3 regions of the Planococcus maritimus genome follow, and region 2 is predicted to be linked to each of the others. Evidence: riboswitches for the same ligand, from Rfam matches in the RefSeq annotation. Region 2 holds a riboswitch; each other region holds the start of a gene.

Region 1 (9,962 bases), 480 kb from region 2:
CTACCAGCGCTATAAAGACGAAGGATTGGTCGTGCTTGGCTTTCCATCCGACCAGTTCGGCCAGGAAGTCGGCGAAGCGGCAGATGCCGAATCGTCATGTCGCATGACATACGGCGTGACATTCCCGATGCACGACATTATCAAAGTGAACGGAAAAGATGCGCACCCATTGTTTGATCATTTAACATCGAACACAAAAGGCTTCTTGTCGAGCGGCATCAAATGGAATTTCACAAAATTCCTAGTCGATCCAAACGGCAAAGTCGTGGCGAGGTTCGCACCGAAAGATACACCCGATTCCATGCACAAAGACATCCAGAAAGTGCTCGGAGCCTAAACACGAACTGTTCACGAAAGCGGCGGGATGTGGTAAGCTGAACGTCACGATGAGTGAACGGGAGTGAAAGAAATGGGCAAAGCAAAAGCAAAATCAAAAAGCGGCATCGGCAAAGGAACCGGCAAAAAAGGCTGGAACCGTTGGGAAAAAGGCAAGAACAAAGCCAAGAGCTTCAAGCCGTATACCAGCAAAGACAATAAAGAAGCCACGAACCAAAAAGGAAAACAGCCACAAGCTGAATCCGAATGGATCGACGGATAACAAAAGCCGCGCAGGCAAATGCGCGGCCTTTTTTATTTCCTGGGAAATAGAAATGATGGAGCTAAGCGGTGAGGATTTCTTTGCAGCTACTCTAAAGCAAGGAATTGAAAATTCATTTAAAGCACAAACCAAGCTTCAGAACGATCCCATAAGAAAATCCAGCTATCTTGCCGATGCGTGCCTCAGGAAGCGATTCCCCCGTTAGCCGGCAACTATCTTAAGGAGCAGATTTAATTAAACATACAAGAATTTATGAACTATCTTAGCCGGCTAGCGACAAGGGTGAGCCGACGCAGCAAGACAGGCGCTCTCCCTGGCTTGCTGCCAAAGGCCAACCCAAAGCAGGCCGGCGACTATTAAGTTGAAGCACAATCACAACATCGGAACAATTCCGCAAGCAATCTCTCACTATCTTCACCGAAGCTTGCCTCAGGAAGCGATTCCCCCACAAGCCGGCAACTAACTAAAGAAGCAGACCTAATTAAGCGCGCACTAATCAACGAAATCTCCAAGCCGACAGGGCGCAAAAGGGTGAGCCGAAGCCTTAGATAAATGTTTTATTCAAACATCAGGTCAAACACTTTGCTCCCACATCTGCTACGCAGATGCGTCGCAAATGAATCGGCTCAACTCCTTCTCGCCAATTCATTGGCTTATTGCGAAAGGCCAACCCAAAGCCCGGAGGCGATTAATAAAATGGAGCACAAAAAGAACGCCGAAACGATTTACTAATAAATCTCTCACTATCCACTTACATCCCTAATCCAGGAAGCGATTCCCCCACAAGCCGGCAACTAACTAAAGAAGCAGAGTTAATTAAACATACACGAATCTATGAAATGTTTTAGCCAGCCAGCGACAAGAGTGAGCCGACGCAGTAAGACAGGCGCTTTCCCTGGCTTACTGCCAAAGGCCAACCCAAAGCAGGTTGGCGACTACAAAGATGATGCATAACTAGAACACAGGAACGATTTCACAAGCAAGTTCTCGCTGTCTTCACCGAAACAGAAAATTTGAAAAACCTCGTATCAAAAAATAACCACAAAGTGAAAGGTTTCTACGAAAAACACAACAGCGACTAGACCCTTTTTCGCTTTCTTCAGGAACTCCGAGAAAATCCTTGCGGCAAAATTCGAACTGGTCTATAGTGAAACTACAAGATTTGGTGATGATGTAAAAAAACAACACCATATATAGTGATGCCGCAACAAAGGTGCCCACTACGGGCTGAATAGGGAATCCGGTGAAATCCCGGAGCTGTTCCCGCAACTGTAAGCGCAGACGAACCATGAAATCCCACTGTCTAATGGACGGGAAGGGCATGGCGAGAGTGACGCGCGAGCCAGGAGACCTGCCTTTGTTGTCGTTTTGCACTTCTCCGGGAATTGGGAAGGATGACAAAGGTTTATTTCGTGTGGCCCCAGTATGTCCACCTAATTAACTTGCGTTTATGCCCCCATTCTCTCTGGAGAATGGGGGCTTTTGTGTATTGGAAAAGGAGGAAAACAACATGAACAAAGAACAACTTCCGGCTGGCGTATCCAGGACTATCCAGTCTCGGCTCGTCTTGCCGCCGGATACCAACCATATGGGCACGATTTTCGGAGGCACAGTCCTCGCGTATATCGATGAAATCGCAGCGATTGCGGCGATGAAACATAGCCAGCGCGCGGTTGTGACCGCATCGATCGACAACGTCAATTTTCTATCCTCGGCGAAAGTCGGCGATATTTTAATTTTGGAAGGTGTCGTCATTTCAACTGGCCGGACTTCCATGGAAGTGTACGTCAAAGCAGAATGCCAGCATATCGAAAGCGGCACACGCAGTTTAACAACCACATCGATTTTAACAATGGTCGCTGTGGATGCAGAAGGCCGGCCGACGCCGGTCGCAAGCGTAGTGCCGGAAACGGACAATGAAAAACGATTGTTTGAGAACGCACAAGAACGAAAAGAACGCCGAATGATCGCAAACGAATACGCAAAGGAGCTGTGTTGAAATGACTTTAGGAGCAGTAGAACGAGATAAAAAAATTCAAGATGCATTAGACCGGGTATCGATGGACGAACCGCATTGGACTTTCGAAGCAGCAGGATTGTATTTGGAGAAATTATACGAACAAGCGGCACAAACACGCGGCTATAGCGCAGCGAACAAATACGACGATTTTTATGGATTGATCGAAGGACTGAGCCGACTCGGTATTTATTCGAAAGACTTGCTCGAAACTTATTCCGATGACGAAATCCGCCTATTGGGACGAGAAATTGCGCCAGAGCGTGATGAATTGTTCAATTACATCGGATTGTTTTTACTAGCAGACCGTTATTTGGCAAAAGATTATGACGGACGCGTTTGGGAATTGCCGCAGGAACGCTTTCTCATCATCGCGATGACTTTGATGCAAAAAGAACCGAAAGTACGCCGTCTCGAACTCGTCAAGGAAGCGTATTGGGCGATGAGCAATTTGTATATGACAGTGGCGACGCCGACCTTATCGAATGCGGGCAAGAGCTTCGGTCAAATGTCTTCATGCTTTATTGATACCGTAGCGGATTCGCTTGATGGCATCTACCAGAATAACTGGGACGTCGCACGCCTCAGCAAAGACGGCGGTGGCCTCGGTGTTTATTACGGAAAAGTGCGTGCACTTGGTTCCGACATTCGTAAATTCAAAGGCAATTCATCCGGCGTTATCCCGTGGATCCGTCTACTTAACGACACAGCCGTCAGCGTCGACCAGCTAGGCCAGCGCCAAGGTGCAGTGGCGGTCTATTTGGACGTCTTCCATAAAGACATTATGAATGGCTTCTTGGATTTGAAAACGAACAATGGCGATGAGCGCCGCAAAGCACACGATATTTTCACCGGCGTGTCGATTCCGGATTTGTTTATGCAAAAATTGCAGGAAACGGATGAAAACGGCCGCAGCATCGGCGAATGGCATACGTTCTGCCCGCATGAAGTCAAGCAAGTGATGGGTTGGAAAGACGAGCAGGGCAATTTGCTCGGCCTAGAAGATTTCTATGACGAAACCGACCGCAAATACTTCACGGAAAAATACGAAGAGGCGGTCAACCATCCTTTATTGGCCAGAAAATCGTTCCGTGCGATGGATATCATGGCGCGCATTATGGTGTCGCAGCTAGAGACCGGTACGCCGTATATGTTCTACCGCGACGAAGTGAACCGTGGCAACCCGAACAAGCACTTGCGCGGCATCGGCAAAACATCCATCTATTGCAGCAATCTATGCAGTGAAATCGCACAAAACATGTCGCCGACTGAAATCATCAAAGAATACAAAGACGAGGAAGGGAATCTCGTCACTGTGAAAAAACCGGGCGATTTCGTCGTCTGCAATTTATCATCGATCAACTTGCCAAGAGCGGTACAAGCAGACGTCTTGTCGCGTCTCATCCCGATTCAATTGCGCATGCTCGATAACGTCATCGATTTGAATACCATTTCTGTCGGCCAGGCAGAAGTGACAAACGGCAAATATCGCGCTGTTGGATTAGGTACATTCGGTTGGCACCACTTGCTGGCGCTTCGTGGCATCCATTGGGAAACGGAAGAAGCGGTTGACTATGCCGATACTTTATACGAAGAAATCGCCTGGCACGCTATCCGCGCATCCGCAGGGTTGGCGGAAGAAAAAGGTGCCTTCAGTGAATTCACAGGTTCTGAATGGCATACGGGCGAGTATTTCGAACGCCGCAATTATACCGGAGAGCGTTGGGATGCACTACGCCGTAAAGTCGCAACATCCGGCGTCCGCAATGGCTGGATGATGGCCGTTGCACCGAACTCATCGACTGCCAAAATCGGCGGTTCGACAGACGGCATCGATCCCTTGTATGCCGTCGAATACGCCGAAGAGAAAAAGAATTTCCGTTTTAACGTGACGGCACCGGATCTCAACCACCGGACATATGATTATTACCGCCGCGCGCGCCACGTATTGGACCAAAAGTGGAGCATCCGCCAAAACGCGGCGAGACAGCGCCATATCGACCAGTCGATCAGCTTTAATTTGTATGTGCCGCACACGATACGTGCCAAAGAATTGCTGGAATTGCATCTCGAAGCGTGGAAATGTGGCTTAAAGACGAGCTATTATGTGCGCAGCACGTCGCAAGAAGAAATCGAAGCATGCGAGGCATGTGAAAGCTAAGGAAAGGATGAGAAGTATGGAAACTTTAACGAAACAGCCATTGATGGACCCGGAAGCACCAAACCGTTCGACCGCCATTGTTGGCGGGGCGAGCTCCGGTTTGCTCAATTGGAATGATATTGCCCATCCGCATATGTATGACTTGTATCAAGCGCTACTCGCAAACTTCTGGAAAGCGCAGGAAATCAATATGCAGGATGACATCAAAAACTGGGATTCGCTAACAGATACTGAGAAAGACGTCTTCTTGCGCATCAATACGCAGCTGGCGTCACTCGACAGCCTGCAGACGCCGACGATGACTCAAGTCATGGATTACGTCAGCGATTCCAGCTTCAAGTCGATTTTTGCGGTCATCGCTCAGCAGGAAGCGGTCCACACCGAGTCGTATTCCTACGTTCTCAGCTCGCTCGTGCCGCTCGATGAACAAAATCGCCGTTTTGATGAAGCAAAGAACGACCCGCTCGTTAGAAAGCGCAACGCACGCATCTTGTCTGCGTACGAAGCGTTCCGCACCGAGCCTGATTTGGAAAACTTATTGAAGCTTGCGGTCAATTCGATTAATTTGGAAGGCATTTATTTCTATGCCGGTTTTGCGTTTTTCTACCATCTCGCGCGCCAACAAAAAATGCTGAAGACCAGCACGATGATCAGCTATATCCAGCGCGACGAAATGCAGCACGCCTATTTCGTGTCCCAGTTTATCCGCATCTTGATCGCGGAAAACCCGGAACTTGCGACAGATGACATGAACAATTGGATTCGAGAGGAAGTGGCGCATGCCGTCGAACTTGAAAAGGAATGGGCCCAGCATATCCTCGGGGAGATCGATGGCCTGGATTTGGATGAGTTCAACGAATACGTCGAGTATTTAGCTAATAAACGGCTGCGCCAAATCGGCCTCGGCAATCTTTATGAAACACGCGACAATCCGATGCCGTGGATCCGCGTTTTCGGTGACGACATGATGAATAGCACGAAATCCGATTTCTTTGAACAGAAATCGCGCGCCTATACGAAAGTTTCGGAGTCGAATGGCTTTGACGAACTCTAAGCCAAAGATTGCAATTGTTTATGCATCCGCGACAGGGCACACGGAACGCCTCACTGAAATGATCGTGGACGCATCGGTGAGCCAAGGCTTACAGCCCGAGGTTTTTCCTGTGAAAGAATTCGATCTTAAAGAACTATTACGTTATGATATAGTTGTAGTCGGCACGTATACTTGGATGAACGGGGAAATTCCGAGACAGCTGCATCGCTTGTTCGAAGCAATCGAGCAGCAATCAGGAGATCTCGTTACAGGTGTTTTCGGAACAGGAGACCGCTGCTTTGCGACGTATTGCGGAGCGGTAGATTTGTTTCGTGATATGCTTCATGCAAAAACCCAACTGGCTGCCACACTTAAAGTGGAGCAGATGCCTTCCGCGGAAGATCGTCTGCGCTGCGACGCGTTTATGAATAGTGTGTGGCGGAAATACAGCCAGCATGTGGAAAATCTGGTGGCGGCTAAACCCTAATTGCTCTTTTAGTTTCTCCTTCCGGCAAATGGGTATAGAGCTAGTAAGGAATTGAAACGAAGGAGGAAGGTCCATGGCCCAACAGAAATGGCTGAAAGTCGGAGCGGCGGCAATGCTATCTGCGGGAATGCTTGCTGCGTGCGGCGGTGAGGAAGACGAACCGGAAATGGAGCAGGAAACAGATGTCATGCCTGGTGAAGAACAAGGCGATTCTGAAGACGAAGATGATGAAAAGGACGGTTATTAAGTCTGGATAAGCTGTGAGTGGCCCAAAGACTTCATCTATCTGATACGATTACGAACGGAAAGCCATAGTATTTCCGGTCGGGCAACGCAACGATATTAGCTGTATTTAAATAAACCATCTGAATTTGGTGAAATGGAACAGACTATAGCGCTGGAACCAACGCCGAAAAAAGCCCTTTCTTGGGTTTTTTTCGGCGTTTTCTTTTTTGTGAAATTTGCTTTAAGAGAGGGGAACAACATGAAAATCAAACATACCATCATGGACCTTGCACAGCAGGTCGGGAACTTGCTGGAGGCGGAAACGGACACGACGGATATGGAATGCCTAATCAAGAAAAGCCGGACCGTAACCATCCAATTGCATGACAAACGTTTTGATTGCACACTCGAACACGATATTTCGTTTCGAAACCTGAAATCCGATGGCTCTGCCGTGAACGAAGCAGACATTTACCTGCTTCCTGAAGAAGTGGCGCTATTTACAGAAGCCTTGCAAAATCATCCGATCGCCTTGCCGACAGAGTTCGGACAACGCATCGACTCGAATCCCAATATTGTCTGCCTGCGATTGACAACAGAAGAACCACCAGAGAATTTTGCCGCACGGCTTGCCGCTGCCTTACACCAGATCGATTAACTAGACAAAACCCGGATGCCTGGCAATCCGGGTTGTGTTTGTTGAAACTATGAAATAGCAGTCCGTGTAGGAAAGACAAATAAATCTCAGGACGTGTCCGAATCGCCTGATTTTGTCCTGTTAGATAATCGATGCTTAATCCTCCAGCTCCCTTTATAATGAACATACGCAACATTTCATTTGAAGAGGAGTTTTTCCCGTGATTGTCATCATCGATCATTATGATTCATTTACATATAATCTGGTCCATTATTTCGAACGACTCGGCGCGCGCGTGGAAGTCATTCAGAATGACCGCGCTGTGCTCCAAGACATCGAAGCTTTATCGCCGGAACTGATTGTGCTGTCACCGGGCCCAGGCAAGCCTTTGCAGCCGGGTGTCGGAACGCAAGTACTCGAACAGCTCAGCGGCAAAGTGCCGATCCTTGGTGTGTGCCTGGGCCACCAGAGCATCGTCGAGTTTTACGGCGGTAAGGTCCAAAAAGGCACGCAGCCTGTTCACGGCAAAGTATCGGAAGTGGCACATAACGGACAGGGAGTTTTTGCAGGGCTCGTGTCACCAACTCCGGTCGTGCGCTATCATTCGCTCGTTGCAGACAGCGCTACGCTGCCAGATACGTTAAAAGTGACGGCCACAGCAGAAGATGGCAGCATCATGGGTGTACACCACAAAGAATGGCCGGTTGAAGGGATCCAATTTCATCCCGAATCGATTTTGACAAAGGATGGGTTTCAAATGCTCGCGACCGCTTACCAAAACGCCCAATTATGGAATCGTGAAAAGAAAGGAGGCACGCCTGATGGCCCCTTATCTGCAGTTTGATTTTACGAAAGACGACGGAATGCCGGAAACGCTCGCTTTCTCCGAGCCTCACACGGTACTCGAAGCGCATTCGCTCGGGGACGTGGCGGCCGTTTTTGAACAAGTTGACCATTACACGTCGCAAGGCTATTACGCAGCGGGTTACGTTTCCTACGAAGCAGCCCCTGCTTTTCATCCAGAGATGGCTGTGCACGAAGGAGCCGAAATGCCGCTTGTCTGGTTTGGCATCTACAAGGACACACAAGTACCTAAAGCTTCAAGTGAAGCCGCCTACGAAGTATCAGACTGGACGCTCGAAGGCTCGATCCCTGAGTACAAGGAGGGCATCCAGAAAATCCGCCAGGCCATTGAAGAAGGCGACACGTACCAAGTGAATTATACAGAACGTCTCACCGCCGGGTTCAAAGGCGATACGAAAGCATTCTACGAGCAGCTTGCGCGCAACCAGCAAGCGGATTATAGCGCTTACTTGGATATCGGGCGTCACCAGATTTTGTCGGCTTCTCCGGAATTGTTCTTTCGCATCGACGGTTCGCGTATCCGTACGAAGCCGATGAAAGGCACAGCACCGCGCGGCAGAACGAGTTGGGAAGACGAGTCGATTTTGGATGTGTTGCTTGAATCAGAAAAAGAACGCGCTGAGAACTTGATGATTGTCGACTTGCTACGAAATGACATGAGTCGCCTCGCCAAGCCAGGAACTGTACAAGTGCCGAGGCTGTTTGAAGCGGAGAAATACCCGACTGTTCATCAACTGACATCGACCGTAGAGGGGGAGTTGCCGGAGGGGCTGACCGTATTCGATTGGTTCGAGGCATTATTCCCGTGCGGGTCGATTACCGGCGCGCCAAAAGTCAGCACGATGCGCTATATCGCGGGGCTTGAACAGACGCCGCGCGAAGTTTATTGTGGTGCTATTGGTTATATTACTCCTGAAAAAAACGCCGTCTTTAATGTACCGATCCGTACCGTCGTCATCGACCAGGACCAATCGGCTGCACGCTACGGGGTGGGCGGCGGCATCACCTGGGATTCGACATCTGAAGGTGAGTACGGAGAGCTATTGACGAAAGCCCGCGTGCTGACCGATCAGCGCCCGGAATTCGCCTTGCTCGAATCGCTCAAGCTAGAAGCTGGAAACTATCCGCTGGTCGCGCGTCATCTTGAGCGGCTGAAAAAAAGCGCGGCCTACTTCCGCTTTGCATTAGATGAAGAGACTGTGGCGAAACAATTGGAAGGGATTGCGGCGCAGCATTCAGTCGGACTTTACAAAATCCGTTTGACGCTCGAACGAAGCGGCCAACTCGAATTGTCTGCACAGCCAGCAGCGCCGATTGAGCAGCCGGTTCGCTGTGCACTCGCCAACTCGCCTATCGACAACCGAAATGCGTTTCTTTATCATAAAACGACCAACCGCGGCATATACGAGCAGCACCAGCAGCAAGCGCCTAACGCTTTTTCCGTACTGTTATGGAACGACCGTGAAGAATTGACCGAGTTCACCATCGGCAACGTGGTCGCAGAAAAAGACGGCCGTTTTTACACGCCGCCTGTCTCTAGCGGCCTGCTCGCCGGAACTTACCGTGAGCAGCTCATTGAAGAGGGGCGTATTGAATCGAAAGTGCTGAAAAAAGACGAGCTCGACACGTTCGACGCCATCTGGTTCATCAACAGTGTCCGCGGGTGGATCAAAGTGGAGCTTGATGATTACCTTGTATAAAAACAGCAATTGAAAAAGCCGGCCCTTCCATTATGGAAGAGCCGGCTTTTCTGTGTTACACCTGAACGACAGGTTTGGATTTCAATACTTCTTCGGATTCGGCAATGGCTTCTTGGCGGAACGTATCGAGCATATCGCACGGACGCCCGACAAAATCCATTTTGCCGTCTTTTAATTTTACTATGCGGTCGGCGAGGATATGTGCGTCTTTTTCATCGTGTGTCACGAAGATGGATGTGA
Region 2 (9,962 bases):
CTCGGCAACGATTTTGCTGGCGAATACGAAATGGAAATACAGTTTACGGAGGGAACCAAATGAACGCAGTAGAACAAGTACAGCAAAACATTAAACAGGCGATTGCCGAAGCGGTCCAAAAAGCGGGTCTTACAGAAGAACCGATTCAGGTCCAATTGGAATCACCGAGAGATAAAGCGAACGGCGATTACGCGACGAACGTGGCAATGCAATTGACACGCCTTGCGAAAAAGCCGCCGCGTGCGATTGCAGAAGCGATCGTGGAAAACTTGGATACACAATCAGCGAATATCGAAAAAGTCGAAATCGCTGGCCCTGGCTTCATTAACATCGTTATCCAAAAAGATTACTTGAACGATGTCATTAAAACGGTACTCGAGCAAGGCGCAGAATACGGCCGCTCGAATGCCGGCAACAGCCAACGCATCCAAGTCGAGTTTGTTTCAGCAAACCCGACAGGCGACCTGCACCTAGGCCATGCCCGCGGTTCTTCTGTCGGCGACTCGATGTGCAATATCTTGGACCTTGCTGGCTATGATGTGTCCCGTGAGTATTACATCAACGATGCCGGAAACCAAATCAATAATTTGGCTTTGTCGATTGAAGGACGTTATTTCGAAGCCTTGGGCAAAGGCGAAAGCATGCCAGAAGATGGCTACCGCGGACAGGACATCATCGATATCGCAGCAGCGCTCGTAGAAGAGCACGGCGATAAATTCCTGCAGATGACAGAGCAAGAACGCTATAAAGCATTCCGTGAGCACGGCTTAAAAGTAGAGCTTGCGAAATTGCAGAAAGACTTGGCAGATTTCCGCGTTCACTTCGATGTGTGGTATTCGGAAACGTCCCTATACGAAAATGGCAAGATCGATGCGGCACTGAAAAAACTGCACGACAATGGCCATATTTATGAAGAAGACGGCGCGACTTGGTTCCGTTCGACAACATTCGGTGACGACAAAGACCGTGTGCTCATCAAAAACGATGGCACGTATACGTATTTGACGCCGGATGTCGCTTACCACGAAGACAAGATTCAGCGCGGCTTCGATAAGCTCATCAATATTTGGGGAGCTGACCACCATGGGTATATCCCGCGTATGAAAGCAGCCATCGAAGCACTCGGATATGACCGCGATACGCTTGAAGTGAGCGTCATTCAAATGGTGCAATTGTATAAAGACGGCGAAAAGATGAAGATGAGCAAACGGACCGGTAAAGCCGTCACTATGCGTGAATTGGTCGAGTTGGTCGGCCTGGATGCGGTTCGTTATTTCTTCGCGATGCGCTCTGGCGATTCGCATATGGATTTCGACTTGGATTTGGCCGTTTCCCAGTCTAATGAAAATCCGGTTTATTATTCACAATACGCACATGCTCGTATCTGCTCAATTCTGCGCCAGGCAGCGGAACAGAACTTTACCGCTTCCACTGAGCACTTGGAGTTATTGACGGATGAAAAAGAAATCGAAGTCTTGAAGAAAATCGGCGATTTCCCGCAAGTTATAGCAGATGCTGCAAAACTTCGCGCGCCTCACCGCGTGACAACGTACATCCATGAATTGGCATCAAATTTCCACAGCTTCTATAACGCCAATAAAGTACTGGATGCCAGCAACGAAGACATGACGCGTGCGCGCTTAGCCTTGATCGAAGGGGTCAAAACAACGCTTGCGAACGCCTTGAAGACAGTCGGCGTCCAAGCACCTGAAAAAATGTAGAAGACAACTAAAGCTTTCGGTGTATAATGGAGTCATCAAATCAACTGAATAGCCATCATGAAGGTGCTTATGTCTAAGAACATGAGTTAAAAGGGAAGCCGGTGCAATTCCGGCGCGGTCCCGCCACTGTATGTGAGAGCAAACTGCAATGCCACTGGAAACTCCGGGAAGGCGCAGCGAGCAATGACCACAAGCCAGGAGACCTGCCTTCTTGAACACCGAACCGAAAGCTTGCGAGGACAGGCCGGACGCGCTTGTTTTTGCGAATCGTCCTGTAAGTCCCCCGCAGTTTTACTGCGGGGGACTTTTTTAATAGAAAAGCGGAAGCGGCTGTTCTGCCTCGACAGGCGTAAGACGGGTGGCCGAAGCGGCGCTCTTTGCCGCACAGGGCAGTCGGCTTACGACCCGAGAGGCAAGCCGCTGGAGCTAGACAAGAAGAAAAGCGTAAGTGCCCGTTCAGCTCCGACAGGCATAAGATAGTCTGGCGAAGCGGCGCTTTTTGCCGCACAGCCAGAATGGCTTATGACCCGAGGAGTTGGGCACTGGAGTCTAGACAACAAGAAAAGCGGAAGCGGCTGAGTGGAAGCTAAGCTAAGTGCGCGACGTCCTGTCGCAACGCTTAGCTGACTCAAATCCTGTGAGCCTCCGAGCGAGCGCTTGGTAGGGAAAACATGAAAACATCAGGGGGAATGAACATGGAGAAAATATGGAAATTCGGAGCAGCTGCAGGAATGGCTGCCATTGTACTGGCTGGATGTGGCGACGAAGAAGCGGCACCGGTTGAAGATCAAGAAACAGAAACACCAGCGGAACCGCCTACAGAAGCAACAGAAGTGGAATTTCCAGTGACCTTAGTCGACGCAATGGGTGATGAAGTGGTTATTGAAGAAGAACCGGAAACATTTGTTTCAATGATTCCTTCAAATACGGAAATCGCTTACGAGCTAGGGTTGGGAGAAAAACTAGTCGGCGTATCGGATTTCGATAATTATCCGGAGGCAGTAGCGGATCTTGAGAAAATTGGTGGCCAAGAATTTAATGTAGAGAAAATCATCAGCCTGCAACCGGATGTCGTATTGGCTCATGAATCAGGGCTTGGCATGGGAACTGATGGATACCAGCAATTGCGCGATGCTGGTTTGAATGTCTTTGTCGTAGAAAATGCCGAAACCTTTGACGAAGTATACGAAACGATTTCCACGATTGGCCAAGTATCCGGCGCCGTAGAGGCAGCAGATGGCTTGATCGAGGAAATGGAAGTACAAGTAGCAGAAATTGAAGAACTGGCAGCGAACGTCGAGGAATCGAAATCAGTATTTGTAGAAATTGGCAGTGAACCGGAACTGTATACAGCTGGAACCGGAACATTCATCCATGAAATGCTAACGATGATTCAAGCGGAAAATGTCGCTGGCGGTGAAGAGGGTTGGATCAGCATGGATCCGGAAGCGGTTGTTGCCGCAAATCCTGATATTATCATCACGACAGAAGGCGGTTATATCGAAAATGCTGCCGAATTGATCAAAGAGCGCAGTGGTTATGCAGAGCTGACGGCTGTGCAGGAAGATGCCATCTACGAATTGAACCCTGATACTGTTACACGCCCAGGCCCGCGTTTGACGGAAGGTTTGATGACTTTGGCGGAAGTGATTTATCCGGAGACTTTCAGTGAGTAAATCGGCACTTGCCTATTTAGTCTCCCTGATTTTATTGGGCGGGGCGGTAGTGCTCGGTGTGACGGTGGGAACCGTGCCGATTTCCCCGTCAGTTATTTGGAATCCTGCTTCAGACGAAGCGGCGGCCAATATTTTATGGAATATCCGCATGCCGAGAGTAGTGCTTGCGGGACTGGTCGGTGCGGCACTGGCGATTGCGGGCGCAGCTTTTCAAGGCTTGCTGAAAAACCCGCTCGCGGATCCATACACGTTGGGAGTGTCGTCTGGTGCCGCTGTCGGTGCTGTGATGACACTTTTTTTCGGCATCTCCATTCCGTTTCTCGGCCTATTCACCTTGCCAGTCATCAGCATGATCGGTGCTTTGATCACGATGCTTGCCGTTATGGGCTTTGCGCGGTTGGTTGATCGCTCGATGAAGATGGAGACGGTTATTTTGACCGGCATCATCTTCAGCTCATTCCTGGGGTCGATCATGTCTTTAATGATTGCATTGACCGGTGAAGAATTACGGCAAATCATTGGCTGGCTGCTTGGCAGCGTATCGATGCGCGGTTGGCCTTATGTGCAAATGGCGCTGCCGTTTGTGCTGGTGGGCTCGTTCGTCTTATGGCTTTACCGCCGCGAATTAAATGCGATGCTGTTTGGCGAAGAACGTGCTCAGCATCTTGGCGTCGACGTCAAACGAAGCAAAATGGCAATTTTGATCGGCGGTTCGGTCTTGACCGGATCCGCTGTTGCCGTTTCCGGGACAATTGGATTTGTTGGCTTGGTCGTTCCGCATATGACACGTCTCGTGTGGGGATCTGATCATCGCCATGTCTTGCCCTTATCGTTCATCAACGGAGCTGCACTGTTAATTGTTTGTGACTTGGTGGCACGGACGATCATTTCGCCGACGGAATTGCCGATTGGGGTCATCACCGCATTTATCGGGGCACCGGTCTTTGCATTTATCTTTTTCCGCCAGCGCAGAGGAGGGCTGTAAATGTTGCAAATCGAAAATCTGTCCGGTGGCTATGGCGACAAAAAAATCGTCAAGGATATCTCATTTGAAGTTGGAAAAGGCCGCATGCTCGGCATTCTAGGGCCGAACGGCAGCGGCAAATCGACCTTGATGAAATTAATCAGCGGCGTGCTGGAGCCGACAGCCGGCGTTGTCCGAGTTGATAGCAGGCCAATCCGTGATTTTCCGGCCAAGGAATTGGCGCGGAAGATGGCGGTCTTGCCGCAGCTTCATGCGCATGCTTTTTCGCATACCGTCCGTGAAACGATTTCGCTCGGTAGATACCCGCATCAAAGCGGCTGGTTTTCATCTTGGTCTGCAGAAGATGAAGCGGCGGTTCAGGAAGCGATGAAGCTCATGGATATTAGCCATTACGAATCGACTTTACTCGAAGAGATGTCCGGCGGTGAACAGCAACGCGTTTTTGTCGCGCAAGCGCTGGCACAAAACGCAGCGGTCTTGCTGCTGGATGAACCGACCAACCATCTCGACATCAATCACCAGAAAGAATTATTGGATACCATCAAAAAACAGGCGATCGAAAAAGAATTGACGGTCATTTCCATTTTCCATGACATCAATCTCGCCTCCATGTATTGCGATGAACTATTGTTGATGGACGAAGGAAGCATTGTGCGAAAAGGCGAACCGCATGAAGTCGTCAGGACATATGACGTCGAGTCCGTTTATAAGACCCGTGTCAGCAACCATCCTCATCCGGAATTGCCAAAGCCACAAATCACGCTATTGCCAGGAGTGCGCAGAGAATCGGCACATCAGCAAGTATCAGCCGAAGATTTTCTCGTGACGCCCGAATTTGTTGTTTACCAAAGCGAACTTCCGCTAAAAACTGTGTCGTCGGCAGTGGTCAATGCTGGGTCTGGCTGGTTCCGTAATTTTCTCAACAGGCATGTGGATGCTACTTACAATATCGATAATAGTTTCGAGGAAATGGTCGAGTATATCGAAGGCAGTGGCTTGAAAGCGACAGATACTGTAGCGATGATGACTGCTGTCCGAACTGAACATGCGATTGTCCGCGAATACGAGTCGGAATTCGGAAGCATCGTCGTAGCAGTGACAGCAGGTGTCGGTAACGGCGTCGACGTGTCGCAGGCAGTGGCACGCGAGCAGCGCGTTGGCACCATCAATACGTGGATTATGGTCAACGGCATCTTATCGGATGAAGCGTTTATTCAAGCGATGATCACAGCAACTGAAGCGAAAACGAAAGCGCTGCAGCACGAAGAAGTGATTGATCCCTTAACCGGGACGATCGCAACAGGCACTTCTACAGATAGCTGTCTGGTCGCCGCCACTCAGCAAGGACAAGCACTGCCATATGCAGGGCCCATCACCAAGGTTGGGAAACTGATCGGTACGGGTGTTTTTGAATGCACAGTCGAAGCGATACACCTTTACCGCGAGGCGAAAAAATTATGATCCATCATGTGTTGGCAATCGGCATCGGCTTATGGCTGGATCGCCTTATCGGAGACCCACCAACGTGGCCGCATCCCGTTCGCTGGATCGGGTCATTGATCCAGGCGTTGAAAAAACGCCTCAATGTCCCACAATATGCTTTTCGCAACGGGTTTGTAATGCTGTTTAGTGTCTTGCTGATTGTCGCTTCAGTAACGATAGCTGTCGTTGCTATTGCTTACTCGTTTAATCCCATGATCGGAATGTTAGTGGAAGCGTTGTTGATCGCTTCCGGATTGTCGCAGAAAAGTTTGAAGCAAGCTGCAGAAGATGTTTACACGCCGCTTATCCAGGGGGATCTTACGCTGGCACGGGAAAGATTGTCGTGGATTGTCGGGCGCGACACCGAAACCTTAGGGGAAAGCGAGATTACCCGCGGCGTTGTCGAAACGGTTTCTGAAAACACCAGCGATGGCATTACCGCACCGATGTTTTGGGCGCTGTTGTTTGGTGCGCCAGGGCTATGGATCTACAAAGCGGTCAATACATGCGACTCGATGGTCGGCTATCAGAATAAAGAATTCCGCGCTTTCGGTTTTGCTTCCGCAAAATTCGACGATGTGTTGAATTATGTTCCGAGCCGTGTGACCGGCTTGTTGATCGTGTTATTCACCCGAAATGAAAGTGGCATGCCGTTGAAAAAACGCCTGTCGATCTGGCTGCGCGATGCTAGGAAACATCCGAGCCCAAACAGTGGGTGGTTAGAAGCCGCAACGGCTGTGCAACTCGGCATTGAACTCGGCGGCGTGAACTCTTACGGCGGCGTCCAGTCGATTCGCGCTAAAATGGGGAAACCTTTGTTCCAACTTGAAGCTAGACATATTAACTGTGCCATCAGCCAAATGAATATAGCGACAATCAGTTTTTTTGCGCTGATTGCACTAGGGGGAATCTTGCTTGAAATTGCCTGAACACGGAGCCAATCCACATCGCCTCTATGAACAAGCTGGGCAAAAGCCGCCTTCAGACATCATCGATTTCAGTGAAAATGTTCATCCTTTCGGACCGCCTGATTTTGTGAAAGAACAATGGGCAAATTTCTTCGGTTTAGTGACTTCGTATCCAGATCCTCAGGCGGAGCCGTTCAAGTCGCAAGCGGCCATCTACCATGGCGTTGAAAAACAGCAAATCGCGGTTGGAAACGGCGCAGCTGAAATTTTCACGTGGTTGGCCAAACGTTACCGCAACAAGCGGGTGTTGCTAGTGGAACCTGCGTTTTCTGAATATCGGGGTACTTTATATGCTGAAAATGCCCATATAATGGAAAATGATTTAAATCCTAAAAATAGCTGGCAATTGCAGCTCGACGAAGTCGAAAAACAGCTAACGCATTGCGACGCCTTTTATCTGTGCAATCCGCACAACCCCACCGGCCGCTTACTTGATGTTCCTATGCTGATGAAAATCGCTGAGCTCTGCAAAGGAAAGTGCGAATTGGTGATCGACGAGGCGTTTATCGATTTTGTCGGAGAACACGCGTCGTTCATTCCGATGCTAGACAGCTATCCTCATGTGATCATCGTTCGTTCGATGACGAAAATGTATGCGCTTGCGGGTCTGCGGCTCGGCTACACGATTGCCACAGCTGATATGATAAGCGAATTGACGGACAGCGCAGCCCATTGGAATGTTAACGGCTTAGCAGCGGCAGCCGGCGCGCGTTGCTTTTCTGAAGAAACGTACCGCAAGCGGGTGATTGCTGCTGCAACCAGTGAACGCGTGAAAATGGAAGCTTACCTGGAGGCGACAGGCTGTACGTTCATCCCATCAGCCGCCAACTTTCTTTGTTTTCAATTGCCGAATCCGCAGCTGTCGGAACCGTTTTTCCAAGCGATGCTAAAAGCAGGAGTCGTCTTGCGCCATACTTATTCTTTCAAAGGAATGGATGGGCAATGGTTCCGCATCGGCATGAAAAGTGCCTCGGCAATGGAACGGCTGAGAAAGGAGATGCATCAATGGTTCCGGGACAATTAATATTTGTATCGGGAGGCGTGCGCAGCGGCAAAAGCACGTATGCGGAAACGCTTGTTCGCCAAGTGAGCGCCAAGCGCAATGTCTATATTGCGAGCGGTGTCGCGCGCGACCAGGAAATGGCTGAACGTATTGGCCGACACCGAAAAGATCGCGCGCAAGATGGCTGGTGGACCATTGAACAGCCCAGGCAATTATCACAAGTCTTGCCGCTCATTCGTGAACATGACGCGATTCTTTGGGACTGTGTGACAACTTGGCTTGCCAATGAATTATATGATGGTTTCGAAGAGGGCGGTTTATGCGCAGATCGGCCTGGCTGTATGGAGCAGAAATGGCAGGAGCTGAAAAACACCATCGATGCGATGCGTGAACAAGCTCACACTATTGTCATCGTGTCCAATGAGTTACTAGATGAACCACTAGTCGCCCCTGCGTATCAGCGATGGCTCGGGACGATCCACCAATGGCTCGCAAGTCGCGCAGACCAGGCGTTTGAAATGGACAACGGCCTGGCAATCCGAAGAAAGTGAAGGTGATGCGGATGGCGAATCGAACGCTTGGAGGCTTATTGCTCGCATTCCAATTCTTTTCATCGATCCCAGTACATCAAGAGATTCCGGTGAAAAAGCCGCAAGTGACAGCGATGTACAGTTTGTTGCCGATAGTCGGATTAATGATGGGGACGATGATGTCAGTAGCCATCTGGTTCATTCACCAGACAACTGATGTCGGCCCGTTAACGATTGCGTTTTTGCTTACGTTTTTATTATGGGCACTTACCGGTGGCTTGCATTTGGACGGGCTTGCGGACACAGGCGACTCTTATTTTTCTTACCAAAGCCGGGACAAGCGCCTTGAAATTATGGGCGACCCACGGATTGGTGCTTTTGGAGCCATGGTATTGATTTTCGCGATTGTTGGGAAGATGATTGTGCTTGCGGAATTGGTCTCTTCTGTATCGTTGTTTGCCATTGCGGCAGTTCCTGTCGTCAGCCGGATTGGGCTATCGGTGTTATCGCTCTTTGCAAAGCCGGCAAAAACGGATGGGCTCGCTGCTTATTTTCAGCGCTTGATCGATCGCAGAACGATTTTGTCAGCGATGTTCGCCTGGTCACTCGTTATGCTCTTGGCCTTATGGGTGTTCTGTGGATGGGCAGTGGCCTTCGCCTTTTTACTAGTAGCGATCCTAGCGACCATCGGCTATAAAAAATGGTGTGACAAGAATTTTGGCGGTGTAACGGGCGATTTGCTCGGGGCATACGTGGAAGGAATGGAGCTGATACTATGGGGAATGCTTTTGTTCTTCGTTTGATCCGCCACGCACCGACTGCCGGGAATAGGCGAAAAGCGTATATCGGCTGGACCGATGAACCGATCTTGCCGTTCGAAGCCCTAGCCACTCATGCGGCCCAGCTCGTTTTCGGCAGTGATTTGCTGCGCTGTAGGCAAACAGCTCAGTTGCTATTTCCGAATGCGCGTTATGAAGCGGATGCTAATTTACGGGAATTGAATTTTGGGGATTGGGAAGGAATGACCTATAGCGAGTTGCAATCGAATGATCATTACCGCAAGTGGATTGATGATCCTCAAGTGGTGCAGCCACCGAATGGGGAAAGTTTTCAACAATTGGCTGAACGGGTAGACCGATCGATCGGAGCTTTCCCCGAAAAAGGAGATTTTACACTTGTCACTCATGGCGGGCCAATCCGCTATCTTTTAGCTAAAGCGAACGGTGGAGAATTCTTTTCCCAACAAGCAGCCCACGGGCAATGCTATACCGTCGCATGGGCGAGCAAGTCGGCGTATAAGGAGGGACAAGCATGCATATCATTTTCGGCGGAGCCTTTAACGGCAAACGCCAATATGTGAAAGAGCATATGGAAGTTGAATCCATCGTTTGGTTTGAAGGCGAGCTGCCCGAACCGGGTGGTGATGCGGTAATCGCCGGACTCGAACATTGGATTCGCGCACAATTGGAACAAGATCATTCCGAACAAGAGATACTAGGGGCAATTAGTACCTTGGCCAACAGCACAGGTGAACGCATCTGGATTTTGACCGATATCAGCCGTGGCATTGTGCCAATCGATCCGCTTGAGCGTGAAT
Region 3 (9,962 bases), 1.4 Mb from region 2:
AGACCTCGAAACGCTTATCAAATGAACTTATACCAAGTGATACAAAAGTAAACGCACCACAGTTTGCTGAATACATTCAAACAATTCATGAAGCGATTAAGGAGAAACGATGGCTAAGTTTTCGCTATGGTCGATTCGATGTTAATAAAGAATTTAAGCTGAGTAGAGAAGGCAATGAATACGAAGTGAAACCGTATGGTGTTGTTTGGAATCAGGAATATTACTATTTGATTGCTTTTGAAAAAAGTAAGCAGAGTATCATTCATTACCGAATAGATCGGATGCGTGACGTTCTAAAGTCAGAAAAGAAATGGGTAGATGAAAAAGGTTTTAAGCTTAAAGAGTACGTTTCCCAATTGTTTCATATGTATTCGGGTGAAAAGAGTAATATTGCGGTTGAGTTTGATAATCATTTAATCAATGTAGTAATCGATCGTTTCGGGCTAAACGCCTCTATTAAGCCAATGGATGACAAAAAATTCTTGCTTGAATTTGAAGGTATTGTAAGCCAAGGTCTTGTCCGCTGGCTATTAACTTGGGGAGCCGATGCGAAGGCAATCCATCCTGAGAAATTAGTTGACGATATGAAGAAAGAAGTTGCACGCTACGACGGATTGTACTCCTAATAAATCACGTTTCCCAAAAATGGGGAACGAGAGTTATTTTCAGCTGCTACACTCAAAATAACTAAACATAAGGAGTGAGTCTATGATGTTAATACCAGCAGAGCAGTTAAGAAAGACTTTTCAAGTAGAAGCGAAATTTTATTATGCACAAGTCAATGAAGAACGTTTCTTAATGCGACAGCAAGCAAGGATTTTTCGAAAAGGCATTAGTCAATCTACTACGGATGCAGTATTCGTAATGATTAACCCAGGTGGTTGTTTACCGGGAGAATCGATAGGAAACATAGAAATTGCAGAAGCAAAATTTATTTCAGCGAAGCCGGATCCTACACAATATCAATTAATGAATCTAATGGAGAGAAAAGGCTGGAATGTTATTACGCTCATTAACTTATCGGATATTTGTGAAGGGAATATGAAGAGTTTTATTAGTCGTGAAAAAGAGTTTCGTAAAGCAAATGTCGCCCACTCTCTATTCCAACAAGGAAATACGAAAGAACTTAAAGAAGTTCTAGCATCAGCAGATCATCTCATTTTTGCTTGGGGAGCATCTGACATTGCTAAAAAATTGGCTTGTCAATTTGGCCTTTTTCATGATGGGCAGCCCACAGATTCATATTTACATGCGAAAGCTCTAGTTCATGTAGAGAACAAGTATCCTCGCCATCCTAAACCAGCCACTATAGCGAACCGAATAATTTGGCTTAAAGAAATGGAGCCGCTGCTTTAAGGGAAGTGCGTCTGATTGATTAAAGGAGCTGATTGCCGTGTTAATAAAGGCCATTTTAATCTCGGTCGGGAAATGGATGGATAGACAATTGTCATCATCTCCTCCATCCGATACAATCGGCGATACAAAAATTATCGATGGCAAGGAATATTGGAATATGGGCGATTTGTATGATCAGGATAATTGGCGATATATTGGCCCAGCAACTTATGAGTATTTTATTAATCTTTACCAAGAGGATGCACGGGTATTTTATGCTCTCTCTTTAGAAGAGGATGTCGATGCCATCCACTCGGAAGGTTTTTATAACAAACGAGAAGCAGAAGAAAAGCTAATTCAGTATAAAGAAAAAAGAAATTCAAATATGCTAAAAAAATGACTGTTCCTTCACTAATATTAGACTTTGACCAATACGTATTTAAGCGGGGGTTAGAAGGTGAGATTCAAAATCAATAAAACTACAGGCTTTTCGCCAAAAATCGGCGAACTTGTCTCGATGCTCGACTATACGCGCACGGTGACGTTGACGGATGTAGAAGGCTTATCAATCGAACAGCTGGATTATTTAGCTGACGGGCACTCGAATTCGATCGGGGCGCTCTTAATGCATATGGCGGCGATTGAATTTGTCCACCAGATCATCGCGTTTGAAAATCGAGACCTAACAGAGCAAGAGTTGGAGCAATGGCTGGTGCCACTTGAGTTGGGGGACAAGGCGAGAAGCGAAATCCGTGGCCATTCGCTTGATTATTATCTGGATGAATTAAAGAAGGTCAGGGACCATACACTGTCGCTAATGGAAAGTGTCGACGATAGCTGGTTGTATGAAGAAGGGCAATATTATAATGGCATCACTTACAATAAGTATTATCTCTGGTTTCATGTCGTAGAAGATGAAACGAGCCACAGGGGACAGATCCGGATTCTCAAGCGCATGTTGGAGAAGTGAAAATAGGAGGAGAAAACCTGTCCGCGTTCCACCGCTTGACTTATTCCGCGGAGATGCTAAGATTTAAAGCAATTGCAAAAAGCAACGACGAATATGTTGAATGATGAAAGAGTAGGCTCATTGCGCGCAGCGGTAAGAGACTGGACGGTCGGTGGAAGTCCAGGCAGCAATCGGGGTGAATTACGCCATCTGCAGTTTCAACGGTCAATTGAGTGGATGTTCCGAAGCGGAAGATCAACTAGGGTGGTAACGCGGAGAAAACCTTCGTCCCTTTTTTAAGGGATGATAGGTTTTCTTTTTTTATTTTCACAATACAGGAGGAACTGGACATGTTTCATATTAAAGCGATTTTATCACCAGGCACAAAGGAAGCGGCGGCTTTGGTCGCGCTTATTGTTGCCATCATTAGTTTCAGCATTATCCGGTTCGAAGCGGCTCCGCACGTGCCGATCTTGATCTCGATCCTATTATTGATGTGCTACGGGCTGGTTAAAAAATTATCCTACCGTGAATTGGAGCGGGGGCTGATTGAAGGCGCTAGCGCGGGGATGGGCGCCGTTTTCTTATTCTTCTTCATCGGCATCCTCATCAGCAGCTGGATGATGAGCGGGACGATCCCGACTTTGATCTACGCCGGGTTTAGCTTGGTGACGCCCGTGTTTTTCTTTGCGGTCGTCTTTGTCGTCACAGCGATTATCGGGCTATCAATTGGCAGTTCTTTAACAACAGTGGCGACCGTGGGTGTGGCCTTGATCGGTATCGCTGGCGCACTGGATTTGTCACTCGCCATCACAGCAGGCGCAATCGTTTCCGGCGCCTTTTTCGGGGACAAGATGTCGCCGTTATCGGATACAACCAATTTGGCCGCCTCCATTGTAGGCGTGGATCTCTTTGAACACATTCGCAATATGGGCTGGACGACGATTCCTGCCTTTATCTTAACGCTGGTGTTCTTCGGGCTATTATCGCCATCTGTGAGCTTGGATCATACGGAAAACATCGCTTTGTTTAAGGAAGGCTTGCTTGAGACCGGCTTGATCCATTGGTACGCTTTAACACCGCTTGTCGTCTTAATCGTCTTGACGGTCTTCAAAGTGCCAGCGGTGTTGACCTTGGCCGCGAGTTCAGTGGTCGCTCTTGGCGTATCCCTATTCCATCAGAGCCTGCAAGTGTCATCGATGCTCGGCATCCTGTTTGGTGGCTACCAATCGTCGACTGGCATTGATGAAATTGATGCATTGCTGTCACGGGGCGGCATGGCAAGCATGTTCTTCACCATCGCCTTGGTCCTGCTCGCACTGAGCATGGGCGGTTTGTTATTCAAGCTTGGCATCATCCAAAACCTGCTTGCGAAAATCGAAAGTCTGCTGAAGAAAGTATCTTCTGTCATCGTCGCGTCTGCCTTGACGGCGATTGGCACGAATATCCTCGTCGGGGAACAATATTTATCGATCTTGCTGACGGGCCAGGCGTTTCAGGAGCCGTATAAGAAAGTCGGCTTGGCTGGAAAGAACCTGAGCCGCGTCATGGAAGATGCAGGGACAGTCGTCAATCCACTCGTGCCGTGGAGCGTCTGCGGGATTTTCATCGCCTCGGTTTTGGACGTTTCGACATTGGAATATTTGCCATTTGCGTTCTTCTGCTTGCTGTCGCCAATTTTGACAGTGTTGCTCGGAGTGAGCGGGAAAACTTTGACGTATATTGAGGAAAGTTCAGTGAAATGATTCGCTAGCAAAATATTCGCGACGATGAATAGAAAAAAGCGCAACCGATCCAATCGGCTGCGCTTTTTTTCGGTTGAATAGATAATGGAACAGACTTACTCCATCAATTCCGGATAAACGGTTTCTGCGACCAGCTGCACGGCTTCGCCGATGCGCGGCCCAGGGCGGGAAGTGATGTCGGAATCGATGAAATGGACTTCGCCGTTTTCGATTGCCTCAACAGCTGACCAGCTATCGCGCGCTTCAATGTCACCAACGGCATCTTCGACATATGACACGGTCGTCAAGATGGTTTCAGGGTCGCGGGTGATGACTTCTTCTTCAGAAATATTCGGCCAGCCTTCGAGATCTTCAAAGACATTGGTCACTTGAGCGTGGTCGAGAATTTCCTGCATGAACGTGGACTTGCCGGTTGTGTAAATTTCAGGAGACGGGCTAATCTCCACGTAAACTTCTTCTTGCTCTTCTACAGCTGCGAGGCGTTCCTGGACATCTTCGATTTGCGTCTGAATGCCTTCGATTACTTCAGCGCCTTTGTCTTCTTTAGCCAGGACAGAAGCGATTTGTTCGATATCGCCATATACTTCGTCAAATGAAGTCGCGGATTGAATGACGAATACCGGAATGTCTGCGTCTTCTAGTTGAGATAGGGCAGGCGGCGCTTCGCCGGTAGAGTAGGCCAAGACGACATCCGGGTCAAGCTGGATAATTTTTTCGGCATTGAATTCGACAGAATCACTGACACGTTCAATGTCTTGTGCCGCTTCCGGATAGTTGTCGAAGTCGGTCACGCCGACCAATTGATCTCCTGCACCTAGTGCAAAGACAATCTCGGTATTGCTTGGGATGAGGGAGACAATCGTTTCAGGCGCTTGCTCGAATTCGATGTCTTCGCCTCTATCATCGGTAACCGTGTACGGCGTGTCGCCTGAAGTTTCCGTTGCCGTTTCTTCCGGTGTTTCTTCTGTCGCAGGGGCTTCGGCCGAGTCATCTTGGCAAGCGCCAAGAGTTAAAGCGAGTGGAATGCTGAGTAAAAGAAATGATTTGATTTTCACGAGTGAGTCTCCTTTTTCTTCATGCGTTTTGTTGGATACGATTTACTGACGAACGGGATTTCATCGACGCCGTGCTGCTTATTGGCATAGACGGCCATCACGAAAAAGACATTGGCGAGCAGGTTGGTGTAGTCCATCAAATGCTCCGGCACTTCGCGTTCGAGCGTCACGTGGTGAAGGGCGCGGACGGATTTTTTCGCTTCGCTGCGGCAGACGTGAAGAATGCACGCACCGTGCGTTCCTTGCGGCAAGACAAACTGATCGATTTGTTCTTTCACTTCCGCCACGTAGCGATCATACAATTCGCTGAGCTCGGCGAGATCTTGTTCCGTGATGGCAAGTTTCCCGCGCACAGAGCCGTTTAAATGGTAGACCATCGGCTGCAAATAGCGCAGATCGTCAACGATGACAGGAATATCGTTCGTTGCGATGGCTTCGCCGATCCGCGTCGTCAAGGAATCGGTGCGAATCTCGAAGTCGACCGTCGAGGCGCTTTCCCGCATGAACGGGTAGCATAGGTAGCGCATGTCTTTTTTCATCTGTTCACCTCCTAAATAGAATCCGTAAATATCAGCAGACGTATCGCTTCTGAAAAGACATAAAAAAGCCACTCTCAACGAAGAGAGTGGCACGATTGCGAATATCGGGCATAAAGCCGTCCATAGGAAAAAGTTGCCGTAGATCCTCTTATCTTCCGAAGAGCAAAAATACGTTCAGAAAAAGGTAGGTCTCCTGGCTTGTGCATCGATTTACTCTAAGGCCTTCCCGGGTCTCCCCAGTGGCATCTCTTATTTCATACGCACTTACAGTTGCGGAAACAGCTCCGGATTTTCACCGGATTCCCTGTTACGCTGACGAATCAGCACCTTTTCCCTGCATGATTATTTACTTAGTTTCAGTGTAGCACTTTTGTTTTGGATTTAGGAGAGGAGAACCAAAATGTTTAGGGCTTTCAGTCGGTTATTTGGAAGAATTAGCGCAACGCTTAGGAGGAGCAGGAACAATAACCACCTAAGCCGTGTAGCGATAGCGTTTATCACGCATAAATACGAAGTTGACTTTTCATTGGTTGGATTTATAATTGACTGTGATAATCATTTTCAATTAAACAATTTACGAAGCAAATCTATAAAGCTGTTGTCGCTGTGAAACACTGCCGCGGCACTGTAAGTTCTCGTGTATGGAATCTGGTTGAAAAGCCATTCTTTCTGCAGAGACAACTGACAACCAGAATGGAAAGGGTGTAACAAATGAAGAATATTGAAAAATACAGAAATGCTTTCGTGGAGGCATTGGAAATAGATGAAGATGAAGTAGGGGAAGAGCTAGTATTGGGTGAGACGAGTGAATGGGATTCGCTTGGCCATATGATTCTCATCTCCACGATGGAAGAGGCCTTTGACGTCTCTTTGGATTCCGAATGGATGTCCGAATTCGATTCGTACCAGTCTGGACTCAAGTTATTGGACCGATTAGGAGTAGACTTCATCAATGAATAGTTTCAACCAATTGGAGGCGTTTGGAGACCGCACGGCCATATATGCGGAGCGGGAATACTCGTACGCTGCAATGGTCGAGATTGCTGATTCGATTAGCCGACAAGTTGGAGAGCGAACGCTCGTTTTTTGTTTATGTGCCAATAATAAAGAGTCAGTATTCGGCTATGTGGGCTTTCTTCGAGGCGGTATTGTGCCGGTGCTGTTGGATGCTTCGATTCAAGCAGACCGGCTTGACCGGCTGATTGAGCTGTATCAGCCTGCGTATATTTGGGCGAACCGTGAAAACGAAGACCTCGCAAAAACGATGAATCGGTCATTTGAGTTTGGGGAGTATTCTTTATTCGAATGCCCGGCCGTTCATCAACACGAGCTAGATGAACATCTTGCGCTCCTTTTAACAACCTCAGGAAGTACGGGCAGCCCCAAATTTGTCCGCTTAAGTTACGAAAACATTTTCAGTAATGCTGACTCAATTCGGGAGTACTTAGATATCCAAGAAGACGACAAACCGATCACCACGCTTCCGATGAATTATTCATACGGACTGTCGATCATCAATAGCCATCTCATCTGTGGCGCGGCGATCATTTTGACGGATGCCTCGATCTTGAAAAAAGAATTTTGGGATTTGTGCAAAGAGCGGCAAGCAACGACATTCGGGGGAGTTCCGTTCGTGTACGAGATGCTTGATAAGTTGAAGTTTGAACAGTTCGACCTCCCAAGCTTAAAAACACTGACGCAAGCCGGAGGGAAACTGAACGCCAAGCTCTCGTCTAAATTTGCGGAACTCTGCCAGCAAAAAGGAATTCGATTTGTCACGATGTACGGTCAAACCGAAGCGACAGCGCGGATGAGCTACTTGCCGCATGAAAAAAGCCTCGAGAAAGCCGGAAGCATCGGCATCGCGATCCCCGGCGGCAAATTGATGCTGCAAGATGGCAATGGTGAGCCGATCACGTCGCCACACGTAGTCGGGGAATTGATCTACCAAGGAGCCAATGTGTCTTTAGGCTATGCGGAATCCTCAGCCGACCTGTCGAGCAAAGACGACAATCACGGAACGCTGCATACAGGGGATCTGGCATACTTTGACGAGGACGGCTATTTCTTTATAACGGGACGCACGAAACGAATCCTTAAAATTGCCGGAAGCCGCATCAGTTTAGATGAAGTGGAAGGACTGTTGCATGAGCAAGGGCATGACTGTGTCTGCTCAGGAACAGATGATAAATTATTCATTTACACATTAAAGGAAGACCAAGTGCAAATTAAAAAAATAATTAAGGAAAAATTAAACTTAAAGGGCTTTAAAGTAATAAGCATTGAGGAATTCCCACGCAACGATTTCGGGAAAATCCTATATGCGGAGCTGCCTAGTGCATAGGCGGCAGGACCAGCTGCATCTGCAGTAGGACCTGGCTTCCTTCAGACAAAAGCATCCTTTAGTTGATTAATTATCAGGTGATCGAATGACGTTTATCTCAATTGAATTTCTACTATTTTTCGCCGTAATCGTTTTTGCGTATTACTCCATCCCACATCGCTGGCGATGGGTTCTTTTATTGGCTGCCAGTTATAGTTTCTATGCCAGCTTAAGCGGCTATTTTGTCTTCTTGCTGTTGACCAGTACAGCGTTTTCGTATGTGACCGGAATCCTGATTGAAAAACAGGAAACGAAAAAACAAAAGAAGAAAGTCATGCTCGTGGGCATTGGCGTCTTGTTGTTTTTTCTTGGCTGGTTTAAGTATTTTAACTTCGTCAACGATTCACTTCGCGCCATTTCAGCCTATTTGAATGTGGATTACACTATTCCTTATCAGGAAATTATCCTGCCGATCGCGATTTCTTTTTATACGTTCCAGGCAGTCAGTTACTTGGTGGACATTTACCGCGGCAAGCTAAAAGCGGAAATGCATTACGGCTATTTTTCCATCTATTTCGCCTTTTTCCCGCAATTGGTGGCGGGGCCGATCGAACGCGCGAAAAAGCTGCTTCCACAATTTAAAGCAGAACAAACCTTAAAATACGAAAACTTAAGTTATGGAATGAAGCGAATCGCCTGGGGATTTTTTAAGAAGACTTTGATTGCGGACCGGCTCGCGCCCATCGTAGCGAGTGTGTACGATAACCCGGATGCAACCGGGTCACAAATCGTCCTCGCAACCATTTTATTTTCGGTTCAACTTTACGCCGATTTTTCCGCACTTAGCGACATTGCAATTGGCTGCGCCAGAATGCTTGGAATTAAATTGACCGAAAACTTCAAGCAGCCGCATTTTGCCACATCGATCGGGGATTTCTGGAACCGTTGGCACATTACGTTTTCTACCTGGCTTAGAGATTATATCTTCGTGCCGTTATGTAAAGGGAAAAAGAAAAGAAGCGAAATTTACGTAGCCATCATCATCACGTTTTTAATCAGCGGCATTTGGCACGGAGCTGCTTGGAGTTTTGTGTTATGGGGGCTGATTCACGGGTTTTACCGCGTATTTGGCGACCATACGAAACAAGCTCGTGGGAAGATGGCATCATTTACCTACTTGGACCGAAATCCCACATTCCATAAATGGGTGAAAATCGCGATTACGTTCTTATTGGTTTGTTTTTCTAGAGTGTTCTTCCGGTCGGATTCAGTGACTGCCGCATTTACCAATGCACAGCTATTCTTAACGCCTAGCTCGTGGCGGCCGTCCGGAATCATAGAAGCGTTCGAGATATTTTCACTGCTCGATCTAGCCATCTTTGCGTTTTTCTTTGTCGTCATGCAGTTGTTCCACCATGTGGAAAGAAAGAATACCTCGACATGGAACTGGCTATCGCAACGCCCCGTATTCGCCCGTTACGCTGTATACGTATTAATCGTTGTATCCGTCTTGGTATTCGGTGCGACAGGTCAAGGGTTCGTATATGGTGGATTTTAACCGGAAAGGTGCCCGCGTAATCTAAGCGCGGGCTATCCAGTCAATTAAGGAAAAGAACTACAGCAACGAAAGGATTTGCCATGGGCCGTTTATTCATAAAATTAACCATTATCATCACTGTGGCTTTGCTATTGTTTATACCGATCAATAACTTTGTCAAGCAGTCACGGAGTTACAATATCAACGACGACATCTTGGCGTTTAAGAAAGACCCGCATCCGGTCGACATCATCAATCTTGGCGCATCCCATTCAATGTACGGCTATTATTTCAAACCGACTGGCCTGTCTCACTTGGATCTGGCGCTGCCTGCCCAGACGCTTCAATACGATTTTAAATTGCTGAAAGAGTACGGCGAGCATTTAAAGCCGAATGGGGTGGTCATCGTTTCAATCTCCCAACTGTCTTTCGTCAATAGTAAGGACATGGACGTCGGGCGCTATTATGAAATTTTAGAC

What was found. Region 2 has a riboswitch for cobalamin ahead of BBI11_RS13160 (ABC transporter substrate-binding protein). Riboswitches for the same ligand answer to the same signal wherever they lie in the genome.
Region 1: another riboswitch for cobalamin. It lies ahead of BBI11_RS15505 (acyl-CoA thioesterase); the one in region 2 lies ahead of BBI11_RS13160 (ABC transporter substrate-binding protein).
Region 3: another riboswitch for cobalamin. It lies ahead of BBI11_RS04045 (hypothetical protein); the one in region 2 lies ahead of BBI11_RS13160 (ABC transporter substrate-binding protein).

What each region holds. Positions count from the first base shown of each region.
Region 1 covers NZ_CP016538.2:3,127,464-3,137,425, reverse strand. The annotation lists gene BBI11_RS15515 (glutathione peroxidase) at 1-337, shown strand, start outside; gene BBI11_RS15510 (DUF3934 family protein) at 410-598, shown strand; cobalamin riboswitch at 1,793-1,971, shown strand; gene BBI11_RS15505 (acyl-CoA thioesterase) at 2,109-2,597, shown strand; gene BBI11_RS15500 (ribonucleoside-diphosphate reductase subunit alpha) at 2,599-4,776, shown strand; gene BBI11_RS15495 (ribonucleotide-diphosphate reductase subunit beta) at 4,784-5,830, shown strand; gene BBI11_RS15490 (flavodoxin domain-containing protein) at 5,811-6,296, shown strand; gene BBI11_RS16415 (hypothetical protein) at 6,370-6,543, shown strand; gene BBI11_RS15485 (DUF1259 domain-containing protein) at 6,781-7,179, shown strand; gene BBI11_RS15480 (anthranilate synthase component II) at 7,379-8,002, shown strand; gene pabB (aminodeoxychorismate synthase component I) at 7,980-9,722, shown strand; gene BBI11_RS15470 (ABC transporter ATP-binding protein) at 9,778-9,962, opposite strand, start outside.
Region 2 covers NZ_CP016538.2:2,644,418-2,654,379, reverse strand. The annotation lists gene BBI11_RS13170 (YwiB family protein) at 1-63, shown strand, start outside; gene argS (arginine--tRNA ligase) at 60-1,721, shown strand; cobalamin riboswitch at 1,766-1,946, shown strand; gene BBI11_RS13160 (ABC transporter substrate-binding protein) at 2,417-3,397, shown strand; gene BBI11_RS13155 (FecCD family ABC transporter permease) at 3,390-4,382, shown strand; gene BBI11_RS13150 (adenosylcobinamide amidohydrolase) at 4,383-5,843, shown strand; gene cbiB (adenosylcobinamide-phosphate synthase CbiB) at 5,840-6,793, shown strand; gene BBI11_RS13140 (pyridoxal phosphate-dependent aminotransferase) at 6,780-7,856, shown strand; gene BBI11_RS13135 (bifunctional adenosylcobinamide kinase/adenosylcobinamide-phosphate guanylyltransferase) at 7,838-8,386, shown strand; gene cobS (adenosylcobinamide-GDP ribazoletransferase) at 8,398-9,168, shown strand; gene BBI11_RS13125 (histidine phosphatase family protein) at 9,141-9,725, shown strand; gene BBI11_RS13120 (bifunctional adenosylcobinamide kinase/adenosylcobinamide-phosphate guanylyltransferase) at 9,677-9,962, shown strand, end outside.
Region 3 covers NZ_CP016538.2:805,147-815,108, forward strand. The annotation lists gene BBI11_RS04015 (helix-turn-helix transcriptional regulator) at 1-626, shown strand, start outside; gene BBI11_RS04020 (DUF1643 domain-containing protein) at 709-1,356, shown strand; gene BBI11_RS04025 (hypothetical protein) at 1,433-1,735, shown strand; gene BBI11_RS04030 (DinB family protein) at 1,853-2,305, shown strand; gene nhaC (Na+/H+ antiporter NhaC) at 2,635-4,029, shown strand; gene BBI11_RS04040 (ABC transporter substrate-binding protein) at 4,125-5,084, opposite strand; gene BBI11_RS04045 (hypothetical protein) at 5,081-5,623, opposite strand; cobalamin riboswitch at 5,790-5,969, opposite strand; gene BBI11_RS04050 (acyl carrier protein) at 6,335-6,583, shown strand; gene BBI11_RS04055 (AMP-binding protein) at 6,576-7,967, shown strand; gene BBI11_RS04060 (MBOAT family O-acyltransferase) at 8,053-9,504, shown strand; gene BBI11_RS04065 (hypothetical protein) at 9,585-9,962, shown strand, end outside.